Regions from separate parts of the Methylobacterium endophyticum genome, predicted to be linked through region 1. Evidence: predicted binding sites of a transcription regulator. Region 1 holds the regulator's gene; the other holds the start of a gene.
The links. The regulator LexA, encoded in region 1, represses DNA repair genes until DNA is damaged. The targets are predictions, from matches to a motif close to TGTTCNNNNTGTGTTCNG.

Region 1 (7,576 bases):
GATGCAATGGTCGCTCGACCTCGTTCGAGACCTCGACGCTTGGCGCGAGGGAAAGCTCGATTGGCAGGCGATTTCGAGAACCTGCCTATGGGATTCGGAACCTGGCCTCGGGAAGACCACCCTGGCGCGGGCCGTCGCCAAGGCGGCGCGGATCCCGCTCGTCTCCGCCAGCGTGGGGGAGTGGTTCACCGGCAGCGACGGGTATCTCGGCGGCGTGCTCCGCGCAGCCGAGCAGACGCTGCAACGTGCCGCGTCGCTCGCGCCGGCGCTGCTGTTCCTCGACGAGTGCGACAGCATCCCCAACCGGGCCGCGATGGACGATCGGGGGCGCGACTGGTGGACCCCCGTGTGCAACTACATCCTCACGGAACTCGACACCAACACCTCGAAGACGACCTCGAAGCTGATCGTCGTCGGGGCGACCAACAACGCGCAGAACCTGGATCCTGCCCTTATCAGGCCGGGCCGGCTGCATCCCACGATCCGCATCCCGCGGCCCGACGCCGCCGCGCTCGTGGGGATCTTTCGGACGCACCTGCGCGAGGACCTCGCCGGGGAGGACCTGACGGGGATCGCCCATCTCGCGGTCGGAGGGACCGGCGCCGACGTCACGGCCTGGGTGAAGCAGGCTCGCGCCGCGGCCCGGCTCGCTGGGCGGCGCATGGTCCCTGCCGACCTCGGCCTGGCGGTCGCACCGCCTGACGATCGGACCGAGGACGAGCTGAGGATCGTCGCGCTTCATGAATCTGCGCACGCCGCCGCCTCGGTCCTGCTCGACGTCGCCACGGTTCGGTCCGTGTCCATCGCCATGGGCCGGTCGAGCGCCGGGGCGACGCAGGCGACCCTGCATCCGCGCGGGATCCTGACCCGGCGCCAGTTCGAGGCGCTCGCGGTCGTCGCCCTCGCAGGCCGCGCCATGGACACGCTGTCGGGCGAGCCGCACAGCGGCGCGGGCGGATCGGCCGGCAGCGATCTCGCGCATGCGACGTCGGTGCTCGCCTCGATGCACCTCAGCCATGGCCTGGGCGAAACGCTCCTGTTCCGGGGCGACCCGAAGGACGCGGCCAAGGCACTGGCGTCGGATGCCGGCCTGAGGCGGGTCGTGGAGCGCGATCTGCAACGGCTCCTGGCGCAGGCGCTCGCACTGGTCAGGGAAAACAGAACGGTAATCGAGGCCATCGCCGAGCGCCTGCTCGCGCGAAGGGTCCTCCCCGGCGACGAGGTCACACGCCTCGTCCAGGAACGCGGCCGCCCCGTACGCCGGGCGATTGGGCGAGGCGGCCGCTCGGGAGAACGGGGGGACGTTCGTCATCGAGGGCTACAAGCTCAAGAAGGTTTCCGGCTCCGGCAAGTGGTACGTCGCCAAGTACGACCCGTCCCTGGGTTACGATCCGAAGACCAGCCTCGGCACCGAGGACGAGCAGGAGGCGAAGGCCATGATCGCCCTCATGGTGATCGAGGCGGGCGCCGCGCCCTTCGAGGACGAGAACGACCTCCCGGTGGAGGCCGTGGTCGAGCTCTACCTCCTGAGTTCGGACAAGAGGAACAAGAGCTGGGCGAGCACCTCCGGCTCGACGCTGCGCGGCCTGGAACGGGCGCTGCCGGGCATGACGGTCGGCGCGTTCACGAAGCGCCAGCAGAAGACGCTCATCGAGGCGCTGACGGCCGGCGTGGCGGGCAGGCCGATGCAGGTGGGCTCGGTCTCGAACTGCATGATCCTGACCAACGCCGCGATCAACTGGGCGTGCAGCCCGGACGAGGACGGCAAGCGCCTCCTCACCGTCACGCCGCTGCCCGTCATCTGCACCAGGAAGGACGTCGCCGCCGTGCTCGGGGTCCCCGAGCCGGAGGCGAGGAACTGGCACGCGTCGCTGGAGGAAACCGCCGCGTTCCTCAGGCTCATCGCGGACGACGAACCGATGCGCCGGTGGATGCTCCTGATGCTCGGGTACGTCTGTCGGGCCGACGCCGCGGCCGCCGCGACGGGGGCGCAGATCGACCTGCGCCAGGGCGTCTACCATCTCAACCCGAAGGATCGCCCGCAGCAGGAGACCAAGTACCGCCCGTCGCTCCCGTTCCCGCCGTCGCTCCTCGCCGAGATTTCCTGCTGGGGCGCGGGGGTCTGGGTCGGCGAGGAGGTCCCCGATCTGCGCGCGCGCTTCAAGGCCGGCGGCGCCCGGCTCAACCTCGGTCCGGACTTCGTGCCCTCCAGCGTGCGCGACTTCGGGGCGACGATGCTGCGCGACGCCTACGTCCGCTACGGCGTCCCGCTCGTGCCCGACCAGCAGTGCAAGATGTGGATGGGACACCGCCGCAAGGACATCAACCACCTCTATGGCAAGTTCTCCCCGGAGTACCTGCTGCTGGCCCGCAACGCGATCGAGTGCGTCCTGCACGAGCTCGACGAGCTGAGCGGCGGGGTGCTCTTCCGCAACGCCCGCGCCGCCGGCACCCTGCCGCCGGGCCCGGTGGTGATCGATCCGGCTGAGCTGCGCGGCAGCGGCGTGAGGGGCGGTTCTGCCAAGTCTGCCAAGTCCAGGGTCTCGGCCGAAGACGGGAAAGGGGACATAACTACTGCGTATCCCATTCCGGCCAAGGGTGACGACGAGATGAAAGCCTGGGGCCGGGCGGTCGTTATCGGCTCCAACCGGGCGAAAACGGGCGGTATCGGGTCCTTGCAGGGACGCTTCTGCCAAGTTCAGGCAATGCCCGAATGGATGAACGAAAGATCAGACGGCGTCGCCGCCCGCCTCATCGACCAGGGCTACAAGATCGTCGAGTTCTGGCCCGAAGGCGATGAGACCGGTCATCCGCAGCTGTTCGTCGTTGGCAGGTCGGCGAAACTGCTGACCGACGAGGATGCGCGGAAGGTCTGCAACGCCTCGTGGATCCGACATGTCAAAGGTCGCCGGGTCTTTGAACCGGGGGTGGAGGCGCCGATGGCCATGACGATCGAGGGCGAAGTCTCCGAGGTCGCGCCGGTGGTGAAGCTCACCCGCTCGCCACCTCTCCCAGGCGCGCGGCGCAAGCCCGTAGCAACCGCCAAGCGGCGCAACAAGTACGATCCCCGTTAAGCGCTCCACGCCACCACGAGCCCACCGATCCTCCTGAGCCGTGGTCGTACGAACCTGCGGAGGCCGCCCCGAAGGGGTTACTCCGAACTTTGCCGGCCAACCTGCAACCTTGTCGTCTCGATCTCCGGCCTGCACATGGTGCTGGCGGCGGGGGTGGTGTTCTGGCTGGTGCGGGCCGGGCTCGCCCTGGTGCCGTTCCTCGCCCTGTCGTGGCCGATCAAGAAGATCGCCGCCGCCGTGGCGATGGCGGGCGTGACCGCCTACTGCGTCTTCTCGGGCTGGGACATCGCGGCCGAGCGCTCGCTCGTGATGACGCTGATCATGCTCGGCGCGATCCTCGTCGACCGGCCGGCGGTGAGCATGCGCAACCTCGCCCTCGCGGCGCTCGTCGCGCTCGCCCGCGAGCCGGAGGGCCTGCTCGGCCCAAGCTTCCAGATGTCCTTCGGCGCGGTGGCCGGGCTGATCGCCTGCGCGCGGCTCATCGACGGGCGCTTCCTGGCGAGGGAAGGCGCCGGCCGGATTGGCCGAACGGTCCGCCTCGCCGCGTCGGCGGTGCTGGGCACGCTCCTGACCACCCTGGTGGCGCAGATCGCCACGGCGCCCTTCGCCACCTACCACTTCCAGAACATCCAGCCCTTCGGCCTCGTCGGAAACGCCCTGACCCTGCCGCTCGTGTCGCTTGCCGTGATGCCGGCGGCGGTGCTCGGCATCCTCGCCTATCCCTTCGCCCTCGACCGGCCCGTTTGGTGGCTGATGGGGCTCGCGGTCAAAGGCATGCTGGCGATCTCGGCCTGGATCGCCGGATTCTCGCAGGCGGTGGTGGTCGTCCCCGCCTTCGGCACGGCCGCGCTCCTGCTGCTCGCGGCCGGGTTGCTGCTCGCGACCCTTCCGATCTCGGGCCTGCGCTGGCTGGCGCTCGCGCCGACCCTGCTGGGGCTCGGCCTCGCCGCCGGTCCAGTCCGCCAGGACGTCTATGTCGACCGGCAGGGCAGCGGCGCGGCCGCGCGGGGGGCGGACGGGCGCCTCGTCGCGCTCGGCCGGCCCTCCGCCTTCGTGCTGGAGCAATGGCTGCGTGCCGACGGGGACGGCCGCCGCCCGGCGGATGCCTTCGCCGCCGCAAACTGCGACCGGCTCGGCTGCAACGCGGCGGATGCGGAGGGCCGCGTCGTCGCCTTCGTCCGCGACAGGCGCGCCTTCCCGGAGGATTGTTCGCGCGCGGACATCGTGATCACGCCGCGCCCCGCTCCGTCATCCTGCGCGGCGTCTCTCGTGATCGATCGCGCCATCCTCGCGTCGCGCGGCGCCGTCGCGATCCGGTGGGCACCGGAGGGCGCGATCGTCACCGGGAGCCGCGATGCCGATGGCGCGGGCCGCCCCTGGCGATCCAAGACGCCCGCCGCCGCCGCTCCTCCCGCCGCCGAGGGGCGCCCCATGACGCCCGCCGCCGCTCTACCTGCCGTTTCCCCGTCCGCCACATCGGAGGCGGCGTCCGACGCTCCCGAGCCGGACGACGCACCCGTGGAGCCGCTTCAGTAGCGCCGCACCAGGCTGACGAGCCGCCCCTGGATGCTGACGCGGTCGGGCCCGAGCACGCGGGTCTCGTAGGCGGGGTTGGCGGCCTCGAGGGCGATGGAAGAGCCGCGCCGGCGCAGGCGCTTCAGCGTCGCCTCCTCGTCGTCGATCAGCGCGACGATGATGTCGCCGGTATTGGCCGTGTCCTGCTTGCGGATGACCACGAGATCGCCGTCGAGAATGCCGGCCTCGATCATCGAATCGCCCCGCACCTCGAGGGCGTAGTGTTCCCCGCTCGTCAGGAAGTCCGGCGAGAGGGTGATCGCGTGGCTCTGGTTCTGGATCGCCGAGATCGGCGTACCGGCCGCGATCCGCCCCATCACCGGGATGCTCACGGAGCGCCCGTCCGCGTCCGCCACCTGCACGCTCGGGGGAGACGGGGGAGCGGCCTTGGCGCGTCCCCCCTCGACCACGCTCGGCGTGAAGCGGCGCACCCCTGCCGGCGCCGCCGACGGTGCGGGGGTTGGAGAAACCGGCATGCGGCCGAGGCTTTCCGGCATGCGGATCACCTCGATGGCCCGCGCCCGGTTCGGCAGGCGGCGCAGGAACCCGCGCTCCTCCAGGGCCGTGATAAGCCGGTGGATGCCCGATTTCGACTTGAGGTCGAGGGCGTCCTTCATCTCGTCGAAGGACGGCGGAACCCCGCTCTCCTGCATGCGCTCCTGGATGAAGCGGAGGAGATCGAGCTGCTTACGGGTCAACATCGTCGGTCTGCCCCTTTCGGCGAACCGGCGCGGCGCACGGTCGCGGAAACAAATCACGAACACGTTAAGCGTTCCTGAAGTGTTCCGCAAGGCGGTCGGCGGCCGCTTTTTGGGGCGGAAATCGCTAATTGGCGGCGGGCTTGTCAGAGATATTTGGCGGCGGACCGCAAAAACATGATCTCCGACAATGGATTAGAGGGCGCGCAATTGGTAACCCTCAGCACTACGACGGCGCGCCGCCAATTTAAGGTAACATGTTGTTCTTGCACAACATCCTTGTAACCCATCAGACGTCATCTGCTGTCCTTGTAACCCCTTTGTAACCCTCAGGTGTCTCCTCACCCGCCTCTGGGCCGTACACTCGGCGCATCTCGGTTCGAAAACGTCTGAACGCCTCCCAAAACTTCAAGTCAGCTTTCAGAGGACCAAGGTCAAGATCAAGGTTGAGGTGATTATACTGCTGTATGCCTAGAATACAGTAGCTAAAGTCCAGTTTTTTCTCGAAATGAAGAGCTAATATTTCTGAATAAGGAACCCGGTTTCGACGTCTCCAGGTCGTGATGGTTGACTTAGATACGGCGAATAAGCGCGCCAAATCTATATCGCGCTTTAGGCCGGTCATGATCCGAACCCGATCGAGGACAGCATCTGCTGTCACCGCCCCCATGCTTTGAGGGGGGGAATGCGCGATCTGGCCCCTTGTGTCAGAAGTTGACAAAATGCGTCCATGGTTTGCATATTGCGCCCTCACGAGTTTGCGAGGGTGGGTATGAAGGACACATTACCCGACATCCGAGGGTCATTCGAGGCCGAAGGGATCAGCATTCGGGAATGGGCGCTTGCACGTGGCTTCAATCCGCGCACTGTGTACGCGGTGCTACGTGGGGAGTGCAAAGCAACGCGCGGCGTCAGTCATCGGATTGCTGTGGCGCTGGGCGTCAAGAAAGAGCCAAATATTAAGCGGCTCGCTTCGTGACATTTATCCGATCATCCGACTTTGCTGTGCTTGCAGGAATTTCCCGCCAAAAGGCGCATCGCGCGCTTGCACGAGCACTGAACTGCGGATTGACTTGGCGCGGGGCTAATCTCGCGGTGCGATCCAGGCGTGGCTATGGAGGAAAGGGCGGGCTACGGTACGAAGTAAATACCGATAGTCTGCCGTCCGAACTCCAGCTCTGCGTTCAAACATCGCAAACGCCTATTGAAGGCCCGTTGAACCCCTCTGCCAAGGCGTTCCAGGCGGCCGAGTGGTGGGCCTACTTCCTCCGTACCGCCCTCTCCTACCCCAAGGGATCGCAGGAGCGCTCGGCGGCAATGCGGGCGCTGGCCGGGGTCGAGGCGATGGGGCCGGACGGGCGGCCGTTCACCCCGAGCCTGCGCGACATCCAGCGCAAGGTCAGCAAGGCCGAGACGCACGGGCTGAAGGGCCTGATGCGCAAGCCCCGGGAGACCAAGCCGGAAAGCCGGCTGATCCTGACGAAGCGTTGGGACGCCGTCACGGCCGGCTTAGATGATGCTCTCCGTGCGGAGATCGCTCGCCGGGTCCGTAGCCGTATCCGGGACCTTTGGGGGCAGGGCGCCTCCTACAGCACCGTCCAGCGCCTCGCGGGCGAGCATCTTGCCGACCTGACGTTGAAGGCCGGGATCGGCGGCGACTTCGCCGCGATCATGCCGGCCTGCGAATTGCCGAAGCACACGGTGGAAGCCGGCCGCGCCGCCCGACGCGTTCACGAGTACCGCACCGACGCCAAAGCCTGGGACGACAAGCGTCCCCGCGTCCGGCTCACGTCCGCCGGCCTCGCGCCGATGCAACTCGTGTTCGGCGACGTGCATCATTTCGATCTCTACGTGGCCCGCGAGGACGGCACCCTGGCAACACCGAAGGGCATCGCATGGCTCGATGCCGGTACGCGCCGCCTGCGCATCGACCTCTTGCTCTGCGAGCCCGGCACCGCCGTTCGCAACGCGGACCTGATCGAGAGCTTCATGCACATGACCCAGGATCAGCACTGGGGCATGCCGGCGATGCTCTACCTCGACAACGGGTCGGAGTACCGCTTCGCCGAGTTCCTGCCGGATGCCCTCAAGCTCGCGGGCCTCGACGGCGAGTGCTTCGACCGGGGCAAGCCGCTGATCCGCGCGACCCCCTACAACGCAGCGGCTAAAGGCATCCTCGAAGGATCGTTCCGCGTCATCGAGCAGAAGTTGCTCGCGCCGCTGCAAGGC
Region 2 (7,576 bases), on a different contig from region 1:
CAGCTCGGCGTGGCGCATGGCGCGCCGCATGATCCGGCGCAGCACGTAGCCGCGCCCCTCGTTGCCCGGCAACACCCCGTCGGCGATCAGGAAGGAGCAGGCCCGCAGGTGATCGGCGATGACCCGGTAGGAGGCGACCGTGGCGGGCTCCGGCGGGCGCCCGACCGCATGGGCGACGGCGTCGATGAGCGCGCGGAACAGATCCGTGTCGTAGTTGCTGGTGACGCCTTGCAGGATGGCTGCCATGCGCTCGAGGCCCATGCCGGTATCGATGGACGGCCGCGGCAGGGCCAGGCGCCTGCCGGGCTCGACCTGCTCGTACTGCATGAAGACGAGGTTCCAGAATTCCAGGAAGCGGTCGCCGTCCTCGTCGGGCGAGCCGGGCGGGCCTCCCTGGAGGGCCGGACCCTGGTCGATGAAGATCTCGGAGCAGGGACCGCAGGGGCCGGTGTCGCCCATCTGCCAGAAATTGTCCGAGGTGCCGATGCGGATGATCCGGCCGTCCTCGAACCCGGCGATCTTCTTCCAGAGCGTCGCCGCCTCGTCGTCGTCGGCATAGACCGTCACCAGGAGACGCTCCGGCGAAAGGCCGAATTCCTTGGTGATCAGGGTCCAGGCGAGGTCGATGGCCTCGGCCTTGAAATAGTCGCCGAAGGAGAAATTCCCCAGCATCTCGAAGAAGGTGTGATGACGCGCCGTGTAGCCGACATTGTCGAGGTCGTTGTGCTTGCCGCCGGCGCGGACGCATTTCTGGGCCGTGGTCGCCCGCGTGTAGGGCCGCTTCTCGACGCCGGTGAAGACGTTCTTGAACTGCACCATGCCGGCGTTGGTGAACATCAGCGTCGGGTCGTTCTTCGGCACCAGCGACGAGGACGATACCGGCGTATGGCCCCGGCCCGAGAAGTAGTCGAGGAAGGTGGACCGGATCTCGTTGACGCCGCTCATCGAACCGACTCGTGTGTCGCCTCGCCGGAGAGGACCGGGAAGGCAGGTCAGGGCGCTGCCGGAAAAGCCCGGCCGCACGCCTCGCCCTCTTAAGGAGCGGCGCGCCGCAAGTCACCCGTGGTTTCTCGCGGGCTGCCGTCCTCGAACCGCGAACGGCGGAAGAGCCCAAGAAAAAGCCGCCGCGAACGACCGATCCGCGGCGGCTTCGGCATCCAACGGTGCGGAACGCCTACGCCTCGCCCTCGTCGAGATCGTCGGCCGTCGGCTTGGCGGTCTCGAGGATGCGGTCGGCGACAACGCCGGAGTTCTGACGGATGGCCGCCTCGATCTTATTGGCGATGTCGGGGTTGTCGCGCAGGAAGCCCTTGGCGTTCTCGCGGCCCTGGCCGAGGCGCTGGCTGGCATGGGAGAACCAGGCGCCCGACTTCTCGACGATGCCGGCCTTGACGCCAAGATCGATCAGCTCGCCGACCTTTGAGATGCCCTCGCCGAACATGATGTCGAACTCGACCTGCTTGAAGGGCGGCGCGACCTTGTTCTTCACCACCTTGACGCGGACCTGGTTGCCGATCGGGTCGTCCCGGTCCTTCAGGGTCGAGATGCGGCGGATGTCGAGACGGACGGAAGCGTAGAACTTCAGCGCGTTGCCGCCAGAAGTTGTTTCCGGACTGCCATAAGAAATGCCGATCTTATGGCGGATCTGGTTAATAAAGATGACCATGCATTTCGAGCGCGAGATCGAGCCGGTGAGCTTGCGCAGGGCCTGGCTCATCAGCCGGGCCTGGAGGCCGGGCTGACTTTCACCCATTTCACCATCAATCTCGGCCCGTGGCGTCAGGGCCGCCACCGAATCAATAACGAGCACGTCGATGGCGCCGGAGCGCACCAGCGTGTCGGTGATCTCGAGAGCCTGCTCGCCGGTATCGGGCTGCGAGATCAGGAGATCATCGAGATTGACGCCGAGCTTCCTCGCATAGACCGGATCGAGCGCGTGCTCGGCGTCCACGAAGGCGCAGACGCCGCCCTTCTTCTGGGCCTCGGCGATGGTGTGGAGCGCGAGCGTGGTCTTGCCGGAGGATTCCGGCCCGTAGACCTCGACGACGCGCCCGCGCGGCAGGCCGCCGACACCGAGCGCGATGTCGAGCCCGAGGGAGCCCGTCGAGACCGTCTCGACCTCGGCGACCTTGTCGTTCTTGCCCAGCCTCATGATCGAGCCTTTGCCGAAGGCGCGCTCGATCTGAGACAAAGCGGCGTCGATCGCCTTCGCCTTGTCTTTGTCCATGCTCGGAAATTCCACCACTCTCGATGCGGACTGAGCCATTTGCGGGCGATCCTTATGCATGGCACGGGCGCCGTTCTCAATGCGCCCTCGGACCCCGATCATGTACCTTTTTTGTTCTCATGACGCAAGGCAGCGTTCGATAAATGTTCCGCCTTGAGAGGGGCGGTCCGCGACGGACCGCCTCCTCAGACAGACATGGTCTGCTTCACCGTCTCGAAGAGCTGCTTGAGGCTGAAGGGCTTGGGCAGGAAGTTGAAGGTCTCGCCCTCGGGCAGGTTCTTGCGGAAGGCGTCCTCGGCGTAACCGGAGACGAAGATCACCTTGAGGTCCGGTTGATGCTTGCGGATCTCGCGCAGCAGGGTCGGACCGTCCATCTCGGGCATCACGACGTCCGAGACCACGAGATCGATTACATGCCGCCCCTCGCTGACGATGCGCAGCGCCTCGAGACCGGAGGCCGCCTCCAGCACCGTGTAGCCCCGCCCCGAGAGCGCGCGGGAGTTGACGGCGCGGACCGGATCCTCGTCCTCCACCAGCAGGATGGTGCCCTGCCCCGTATGGTCGGCGGAGGGCTTGCGCGATTCGGCCTTCGCCGCCACGGGCGCCGGCGGGGCGGCATCTTGGGAGTCGGGAGCGGGAAGCGACGCGACGGCGCCCGGATCGGGCGCGATCCGGCCGGCGGGCGGCGCGATCGCAACCGGCTCGACGACCGGCACGTGGCGCGGCAGGTAGATGCGGAAGGCCGTGCCCTCCCCGAGCGTCGACTGCACGTCGACGGTGCCGCCGCTCTGCTTGACGATGCCGAACACCGTCGAGAGGCCCAGGCCCGTGCCCTTGCCGATCTCCTTGGTGGTGAAGAACGGCTCGAAGATCTTCTCCATGATCTCGGGCGGAATGCCCTCGCCGGTGTCGAGCACCTCGATGAGGACGTGATCGCCCTTGGGCGGGCCGCCGCGGCCGTCGGGGGCCGCCTCGGCTCCCGGATCGGGCACGTTGGCGGTGCGCAGCAGCAGGCGGCCGCCTTCCGGCATGGCGTCGCGCGCGTTGACCGCGAGGTTCACGATCACCTGCTCGAACTGGTTGACGTCGGCCTTCACAGGCCAGATCTCGCGGCCGTGCTTGAGCTCGAGATCGACGCGCTCGCCGAGGAGGCGCTTGAGCAGCAGGGTCAGCTCCGAGAGCGCCTCGCCGACATCCATCACCTCGGGGCGCAGGGTCTGACGGCGCGAGAAGGCGAGGAGCTGGCGCACCAGCCCCGCCGCCCGGTTCGCGTTCTGCTTGATTTGCATGATGTCCTGGAAGGCGGGATCGGAGGCCTTCCGGCTCGCGAGCAGCAGGTCGGAATAGCCGATGATCGCCTGGAGGACGTTGTTGAAGTCGTGCGCGATGCCGCCGGCGAGCTGGCCGACGGTGTCCATCTTCTGGGCCTGGGCGACCTGCTGCTCGAGCTGGCGCTGGGCGGTGGTGTCGAGGGCGTAGAGGATGATGCGCTCGCGGTCGGATCCCGCCTGCCCCTCGCCGGGACCGGCACCCTCGGCGCCCGCCGGGCTGAGCCAGACCCGCGCCGAGCGGTTGCCGGTCCCTTTCAGCGCGACCTCGATGGGCTGGGTCTCGCCGATGCCCTTGGCGGCGCGGGCGAGCGCCGCGTCGAGGCCTGCGCGGTCGCGCTCGATCACCGCCTCGCTCATGGCGGGCACGAGGGCGGAATCGGCGCTCGCCTGGTCGACGACCTGGCGCGGCATGGTGCCGAACAGGCGTCCGAACGAGGCGTTGGCCCGCCCGATCTGGCCGGCCGAATCGAGGGTGGCGATGGCGATGGGCGAGTTGTTCAGAAATCGCGCCAGCCTGACCTCCGCCGCGCGCTGGGGCTCGTCGAAATCGGCGCCGGCCGAGCGGTTGATGACGAAGGTGCGCGAGGGGCCGGGCTTGCCGTCCTTGCCGAAGGCGACGCGGTGGTAGAGCCGGGCCGGCAGCGAGAGGCCGTTGCGGCGGCGCAGGTCGAGATCGAGGCGGTCGGTCCTGACCTCGCCGGGCTGGCCGGCGGCGCCGATGATGTGCTCGGAACCCGGCGCGATCTCGGAGAGATGCGGGCCGCCCGGCCCCACGGTGGCGAGGTCGTAGCCGAGCCAGGAGGCCAGCGTCGCATTCATGTAGACGATGGCGCCGGCCGGATCGATGGAGAGGAAGCCGGCGGGCGCGTGGTCGAGATAGTCGATCGCGTGCTGGAGCTCCTGGAAGACGTTCTCCTGGCGCTCGCGCTCGTGGGTGATGTCGGAGACCGTCCACAGGGTGGCGGCCCGGCGCGGCCGGGCGAGCGGACGCACCGAGATGCGGTACCAGGCGAAGTCGCGGTCGGGGCGGCCGCCGGGGGGCGGCGACATCCGCACCTCCTCGGTATGGCTGCGGGCGTCGCGCGCGCCTTGGGCGAGGCGGTAGATCGCCTCAGACACCTCCGGCGAGCCGACGAAGATGCGCTCCACCGAGCGCAGGTTCGAGAAGGTGTCGCCGCCCGCGATGGTGAGATACGCCTCGTTGGCATAGATCAGCCGGCCGCCGTCCTCCATCACCACCGCCGCGTCGGGCGCGGCGTCGACGATGGCCTTGGTGATGTCGTCGCGCGCGCCCTGCCCGCTGAGCTGGATCGCGCCGATGGCCAGCGCGAACAGGAAGAACACCCCGGCCATGGCCAGCAGCGCCAGCAGCCAGACGATGATCGACTGCGCCTGCTCGTTGGCGACGAAGGACAGGCCGATGGCCGCTCCCACGAGCAGCCCCGCCAGGACGAGCAGCAGCCCGACCCTGCCCGGACGCTCGGAACGGTCGATCGAGCCCGTGACGGGAGCCGCGGGTCCCAAGAGGTCAGCCATTACGGTCAGCCATCCGGCTCAATCCACGCTCCGGCATCTCCCGATGCCTCACTCCTCGTCTCGACATCGCCCATAACGCGGAAGGAAGAGTGGATAAACCGTGCTCTTCCCGACGCTTTCGGGCAAGGCGTCATGCCGCCCTGCGGCGCAGGCGCATGACGAATCCGATCACCTCGGCCACCGCCCGGTAGTGCTCGGCCGGGATGGGCTGGTCGATCTCGACCGTCGCGTGGAGCGCGCGGGCGAGCGGCGGGTTCTCCAGAACCGGCACCTCGTGCTCGGTGGCGAGCGCCCGGATGCGGAAGGCGAGGCTGTCGACGCCCTTGGCGACGCAGACCGGGGCGGCCATGCCGGCCTCGTAGCGCAGCGCCACGGCGTAGTGGGTCGGGTTGGTGATGACGACGGTGGCGGTGGGCACGGCGGCCATCATGCGTTTGCGCACGCGCTGGGCCCGCAACTGCTTCATGCGGCCCTTCACCTCGGGGTTGCCGTCCTGCTCCTTCATCTCCTGCTTCATCTCCTCCTTGGACATGCGCAGGCGCTGGCGCCAGCGGTAGCGCTGGTAGAGCGCGTCGGCGAGCGTGATGACCAGGAAGATGCAGAGCACCGCGCCGAGCAGCTTCAGGGCAAGGCCGAGCACGGCGGGGAAGAACGCGGACGGATCGAGCCGGACGAAGACCTCCAGGCGGTCGCGGTCGGCCCACAGGACGGTACCGACGACGACGCCGACCACCGCCATCTTCGCGAGCCCCTTGCCGAACTGGACGAAGGCCTCCATCCCGAAGAGGCGCTTAAACCCGGCCATGGGCGAGATGCGATCGAACTTCAGCCCGAGCGTCTCGGTGGTGAAGACGAGGGGATGCTGAAGGAAGCCGGCGGCCAGCGTCGCCGCCGCGGTCATGCCGGCGGGGATCGCCAGGGCCTTCAGCCAGATCATGACCCCGCGCGTGCCGGCCTCGCTGAAGCCGTGGGCGTCCCCCGGCACCGCGTGGAGATTGGCGAGATAGCCGCGCAGGTCGAAGAGAAGCCCGTGCGCGATCGGCCCGGCGGCGAGCAGCAGCCCGAGGGTGAAGGCGCCCAGGATGAAGAAGGTGTTGATCTCCTGGGAGTTGGCGACGTCGCCGCGCTCGATCGCCTGGTCGAGGCGCCGCTGGGTCGGTTCTTCGGTCTTGTCTTCCTGTTCCGCGCCCTCGGCCATGGCTCAGGCTCCGGTAACGGGGTCGAGCGCCCCGCAGCGCCCCGCCGCCCATGCGGCGGACGGCCCCTCGGAAGAGGGACCACCGGGAAGAATCATCTCCCGGTGAACTCTGCGAGGTAGCGCCCGAGATCGTCCAGGAAGACGCCCATCATCACGCCGAGCGAGCCGAACAGGATCATCATGCCGATGAGGATCGAGGCCGGCACGCCGACGAAGAAGACCTGAAGCGAGGGCATCAGCCGCGAGAGCACCCCGAGCCCGAGATTGAACAGGATGCCGAAGGCGATGAAGGGCGAGGCGATCTGCACGGCGAGCGTGAAGCCGCGCCCCACCGCCTTGAGTGCCAGCATCGCCGCCTCGCCCATGCCGGGCACGGCGCTCGGCGGCAGCACCGCGTAGCTGCGCGAGATCGCGTCGATGGCCAGGTGATGCAGGTCGGCGGCGAGGATCAGCGTGATCCCGAGCAGCGACAGGAAGTTGCCCACCGCCGCCTGCTGGCCGCCCTGCGTCGGGTCGACGGTCATGGCGTAGGAGAGCCCGAGCGCCTGCGAGATCAGGAGCCCCGCCGTCTGCAAGGCGGCGAGCACCATGCGCACGGTCAGCCCGAGCACGAGCCCGGTCAGCGTCTCCCCGAAGAGCAGCGCGATCAGCACCGGCGAGCCCGGCCCGGCCCCCGCCGTCGGCAGCAGCGGGCGGACCATCGGAAACAGCACCAGCGAGACCAGCAGCGCGAAGGCGAGCCGCATGCGGATGGAGACGAGCTGCTCGCCCAAGCCCGGCATCAGCATGATGAGCGTGCCCACCCGCGCGAAGGTCAGCAGGTAGGCCGCCGCGATGCCGGGAAGCAGCAGGTTCATGCGGGTCCATCGTCGTGCGCTCCTCGATTGAAGAGCGGCCCGCCGCATGGGCGGCGGCGCACGGTCGTGCCGGCACCCTAGCAGCGGACCGGCGGCCCGTCTCAGCCACCCGTGGCGATCCGCGCGGCGATGCGGGTCATGTAGCCGGCCAGCGCGTCGGCCATGAAGGGCATCGTGATCAGCAGCGTGGCGAAGACGGCGACGATCTTCGGCACGTAGATCAGGGTCTGCTCCTGCACCTGCGTCAGGGCCTGGAGCAGCGACACCGCGACGCCCACAGTGAGCGCCACCAGCATCAGCGGCCCGGAGACCTTGAGGAAGACGAAGATCCCGTCGCGGGCGACGTCGAGGATGGCGAGGCCGGTCATCGGCTTGGGTTTCCGAAAGGGCGGGGACTGGAGCGGAAGGAGTGCGAGGCAACGCGTAA

Region 2: a site for LexA is predicted at 2,361-2,378, ahead of recA (recombinase RecA). Genes of this name have one in related genera too.

Annotation. Positions count from the first base shown of each region.
Region 1 is NZ_JBNHES010000036.1:955-8,530, reverse strand. Features, by position in the region: partial or broken gene ACP56T_RS21590 (AAA family ATPase) at 2-1,171, shown strand; gene ACP56T_RS21585 (hypothetical protein) at 1,269-3,074, shown strand; partial or broken gene ACP56T_RS21580 (ComEC/Rec2 family competence protein) at 3,186-4,610, shown strand; gene lexA (transcriptional repressor LexA) at 4,604-5,350, opposite strand; gene ACP56T_RS21570 (helix-turn-helix domain-containing protein) at 5,637-6,017, opposite strand; gene ACP56T_RS21565 (DNA-binding protein) at 6,078-6,326, shown strand; gene ACP56T_RS21560 (thioredoxin domain-containing protein) at 6,665-7,576, shown strand, end outside.
Region 2 is NZ_JBNHES010000014.1:99,839-107,414, forward strand. Features, by position in the region: gene alaS (alanine--tRNA ligase) at 1-945, opposite strand, end outside; gene recA (recombinase RecA) at 1,175-2,266, opposite strand; gene cckA (cell cycle histidine kinase CckA) at 2,413-5,094, opposite strand; gene flhB (flagellar biosynthesis protein FlhB) at 5,225-6,292, opposite strand; gene fliR (flagellar biosynthetic protein FliR) at 6,385-7,149, opposite strand; gene fliQ (flagellar biosynthesis protein FliQ) at 7,251-7,517, opposite strand.